One region of the Xenorhabdus poinarii G6 genome, then DNA from elsewhere that is predicted to be linked to it. Evidence: predicted binding sites of a transcription regulator. Region 1 holds the regulator's gene; the other holds the start of a gene.
What was found. The regulator ArgR, encoded in region 1, controls arginine synthesis, uptake and breakdown. The targets are predictions, from matches to a motif close to ANTGAATAAAAATACANT.
Positions count from the first base shown of each region.

Region 2: argA (amino-acid N-acetyltransferase) is a predicted target of ArgR. The motif match lies at 903-920, and genes of this name have one in related genera.

Region 1 is NZ_FO704551.1:3,346,976-3,349,452, reverse strand. It holds gene mpl (UDP-N-acetylmuramate:L-alanyl-gamma-D-glutamyl-meso-diaminopimelate ligase) at 1-936, shown strand, start outside; gene argR (transcriptional regulator ArgR) at 990-1,460, opposite strand; gene mdh (malate dehydrogenase) at 1,857-2,477, shown strand, end outside.
Region 2 is NZ_FO704551.1:298,581-301,057, reverse strand. It holds gene amiC (N-acetylmuramoyl-L-alanine amidase AmiC) at 1-715, opposite strand, end outside; gene argA (amino-acid N-acetyltransferase) at 955-2,304, shown strand; gene recD (exodeoxyribonuclease V subunit alpha) at 2,348-2,477, opposite strand, start outside.

The DNA.
Region 1 (2,477 bases):
GCAAAAATCGGTGAAAGCCCGTTTTTTGTGATTGAAGCCGATGAATACGACAGTGCTTTTTTTGATAAACGTTCGAAATTTGTTCATTACAGTCCTCGTACACTGATCATGAACAATCTTGAATTTGATCATGCTGACATTTTTGAAAATTTAGCGGCTATTCAAAAACAGTTCCACCATCTCGTCAGAGTCGTGCCAGGTATCGGTAAGATCATTGTTCCTGATAATGATGTGAATTTGAAACAAGTACTCGCGATGGGATGTTGGAGTGAGCTGGAACAGGTCGGAGAAAGTAGTCACTGGCAGGCGAAGAAAGTCAGTCACGATAGCAGTCACTATCAAGTCTTTTATCGTGGTGAATTGCAGGGTGAAGTGAAGTGGTCATTAGTGGGTGAACACAATATGCATAATGGCTTGATCGCGATTGTGGCCGCTCATCATGTCGGTGTTCAGCCTGAGGAGGCTTGTCGGGCGCTGGGTAAATTTATCAATGCCCGTCGTCGTCTGGAGTTATGCGGCGAAGTTAATGGTATCTCGGTGTATGATGATTTTGCTCATCATCCAACGGCCATCTTAGCGACAATGGAAGCGCTGAGAAGTAAAGTGGGCGGCATGGCTCGTATTCTGGCTGTACTGGAGCCTCGATCTAATACCATGAAAATGGGAATGGGCAAAAATGAGATTGCGCCTGCAATGGGGAGGGCTGATGAGGTTTTCCTCTATCAACCGAGCAATATTCCCTGGCAAGTGATTGAAATTGCGGAGCAGTGCATTCAACCCGCCCGCTGGAGTGCGGATATCGATACATTAGTTAAAATGATTGTCGAAACGGCACAGCCGGGCGATCACATTCTGGTTATGAGTAACGGTGGATTTGATGGCATCCATCAGAAGCTGCTGGCTGAATTGACGAAGAAAACCCGTGTGGTTTATTGATTATGCGCAGCCGTATGCAATTGGATTGGATGAGCATACGGCTGCGCCACAGATTACAGTTCCTGTTCAAACAGGTTGAGAATCGCTTCGTAGAGCTGTTTGGTTGTAAAGTTCTGTGCTGGTGTAGAAAAAATAGTGTCATCACCCGCAATGCTGCCGAGGATCCCTTCCGCTTTCCCTAAGGAATCTAGCAGGCGTGCAATTAATTGCGCCGCGCCGGGGCTGGTGCGTATGACGACAATGCTATGATTATAATCGACGTCCAATACCAGATTTTTTAAGGGGCTGGTCGCGGTGGGAACGCCCAGTTCTGCCGGTAGACAATAGGCCATTTCCATTTTGGCGTTACGGGTTCGGACGGCACCAAATTTTGTCAGCATTCTGGAAACTTTAGATTGGTTGATGTTTTCAAACCCTTCTTCTTGCAGTGCTGAAACAATTTCACCTTGAGAGCTGAATTTTTCTTCCTTCAATAATGCTTTGAACGCTTTTACCAAATCTTCCTGTTTCGAAGAAATACGCATATTTCACCCTCGTTGAATCCATTATCAGGTCGACATTATGCAAAAGCGTGCATTTTTATTCAAGAAAGAGAAGAAAAACCAACAGATAGCGTATACCGTAGAGGGATATCCTCTGCTGATCAATCACCTTTCCTTTTCACCCGATTAAGCATAGTAAATGTATTGTTAATTAAATGGGATTGTTTCGGTTGAAAGGGAAGCGGACAGTTATCCACCCATTGGTGGGGAATACAACGGAAATTATTCTCCAAAAAGTGCCCGTTATCTCATTAACAGATAAGCCTTTTATCTAAAATGGAGCAACTTTGCTATTCCATCATCGAGCCATTAGGTGGATAATCTGACTGTTAACAGATTGTTTTTTTATTTTATCGCACTTATTTAAGGAGTATCAGGATGAAAGTTGCAGTTCTCGGTGCAGCCGGTGGTATTGGTCAGGCACTTGCCCTTCTACTTAAGACCCAACTTCCTTCAGGTTCAGAACTTTCCTTGTATGACATTGCTCCGGTGACCCCAGGGGTGGCTGCCGATCTGAGCCATATTCCAACGGAAGTGAATGTCACTGGTTTTGCTGGAGAAGATGCAACTCCGGCACTGGTCGGTGCAGATGTCGTCTTGATTTCTGCGGGTGTGGCTCGTAAACCGGGTATGGATCGCTCCGATCTGTTTAACATCAATGCGGGTATCATTCGTAATCTGGTTGAGCAGGTTGCGAAAACGTCGCCAAAAGCACTCATTGGTATTATTACCAATCCAGTGAATACGACGGTTGCGATCGCGGCTGAAGTGCTGAAAAAAGCGGGCGTGTACGATAAAAACCGCCTGTTTGGTGTGACAACCCTGGATATTATCCGCTCCAATACGTTTGTTGCGGCACTGAAAGGCAAAAAAGCGGAAGAAATCGAGGTGCCGGTTATTGGCGGGCATTCTGGTGTGACGATTTTGCCTCTGCTGTCCCAAGTGCCGGGTGTTAGCTTCACGGCGGAAGAAGTTGAAGCATTGACCAAGCGTATCCAG
Region 2 (2,477 bases), 610 kb from region 1:
CATTACGTGTCATGTAAACTTTCATACCCGGCTCACGCTTGATAAGTGCCTGTAAGCGGCGGGCAATTTGCAACACAATATCTTTTTCACGCGTCTTATATTTTCCGATCGCGCCAGTATCTTCACCACCATGACCGGGATCAAGCATAATCACAATCGGCCGGTCTTGCCCTGCTTTGCCGGGTTTACGATGCCTGACGGGTAAATCCTGCGCCAGACTTCCGTTGTTGTACTCTTCCAGCAAAGCCAGTAAAGGGTCATCATCCACATTAGCCGCTTTTTTAGGATACAGATCGAGGACTAAACGGTGTTTAAACTTTGCAATGGGGGGTAATGTAAAAATATGCGGCGCAACAGCTTGCTTGATTTCAAAAACCAAACGCACTGTCTTTGGGTTAAATTGCCCTGCCCTCACTAATTTCAAGTAAGGATCGCGTGGCTGAACCTGTGCCCCCATCCCGCTCAACACACGATTAAGCTGGATACCCTGCAAATCAATCACAATCCGATTCGGATTTGAAAGTGAAAACTGGCGATATTTAAGGGGAATATTCGATTCCAACGTCACTCTGGTGTAACTGGACGCAGGCCAAATACGAACAGCAATAACGTTCGAAGTCGCTGCATAGCCCACTGGACTGATGCTTAATAGCCATACAGCCGCTACACCTTTTAACAGGCGACGACGTGAAATATTATGGTCTGAATGACTCATCGTTTATTCCATTTAAAAACAACCAAACTTAATAATTTTTTACCAGAGATAATCGTTAAGCCGGCACTCTAATTAATTCGTGAACGCCTGTCATCAAAAAATACATTTTTAATCCCCCTAATCCATGTATGCCAATATCAATAATAGCGTTATTTTTATCCGTATTCCCCCTTGCCATTCCGTCACAAAAGAATAAAAATACATAAAATACGAATAAAAATTCACTCAGAGAGGGCGCCATGAAAGAAAGAAATACTGAATTGATTGAGGTTTTTCGTCATTCAGTTCCGTATATCAATACACACAGAGGCAAAACGTTTGTCATTATGTTAGGCGGTGAAGCCATTGCGCATGACAATTTTCCTAATATCATCAATGACATTGGTCTGCTGCATAATTTGGGGATTCGCTTAATCGTCGTCTATGGTGCTCGCCCACAAATCGAACAGAATATTGCGGAGCACAACTACCAATCGGTTTATCACAAGCACACCCGAGTAACAGATAGCAAAGCCTTGGATTTGGTTAAACAAGCCGCGGGATTATTACAATTAGATATCACAGCGCGTCTTTCCATGAGCTTAAGTAATACACCATTACAAGGTGCCAATATTAATGTTGTCAGTGGCAATTTTATTATCGCCCAACCTTTAGGGGTCGATGATGGCATCGATTATTGCCACAGTGGCCGAATTCGCCGAATTGACGAGAAAGCGATCAACCAACAATTAAATAATGGCACGATCGTGCTGATTGGGCCGGTTGCGGTGTCTGTCACCGGAGAAAGTTTCAATCTGACTTCCGAAAAAATTGCCGCACAATTGGCGATTAAATTAAAAGCAGAAAAATTAATTGGATTTTGCGCCTCTCAGGGGGTGCTTGACGAAAAAGGAAATACTCTCTCAGAGTTACTGCCCGATGAAGGAGAGGCTCATCTGTGCAAATTGGAAAACTCAGCTGAGCGCTACTCAGACACTGCACGTTTCTTAAAAGGGGCAGTTAAAGCCTGTCGCCGTGGTGTCAACCGCAGCCATTTAATCAGTTATCAAGAAAATGGCTCGTTAATTCAGGAGTTATTCTCCCGCGAAGGAATTGGTACTCAGATCGTGATGGCGAGTTCCGAACAGATACGCCGAGCCAATATCAATGATATTGGTGGCATTCTTGAACTTATTCGCCCATTGGAGCAACAGGGTATCCTGGTACGCCGTTCACGGGAACAACTGGAAATGGAAATTGATAATTTCACCTTGATAGAACTCGATAATGTCACTATCGCCTGTGCTGCCCTGTACGCTTATCCTGATGAAAAAATCGGGGAAATGGCCTGCGTTGCAGTGCACCCGGATTACCGGAACTCTGCCAGAGGGGAAATATTGTTAAATGCCATTATCCACCACGCTAAACAGGCAGGGTTGGAAAAACTGTTCGTGCTCACAACTCGCAGTATTCACTGGTTTCAGGAGAAAGGTTTTGAGCCAGCAGGCATTGAGCTATTGCCCGTGGAAAAACAGGCGCTGTATAACTACCAGCGCCGTTCCAAAATTTTGGTGCTGAATTTACAGGATTGTAAACCTTATCAGCATTAATCTTAATCCAATCACACTCATCATATCCGATGATTACTGCGGGTTATTGCAGATTGAACCATTCCGCTAACCCGCTTCGCCGCTGTGTGACTATCGCCACTGCCTTGTCCAAAACTGGCTGACAGGCATAAAGGGTTAATTTCTCTCTGGCTCTGGTCAATGCGGTATACACC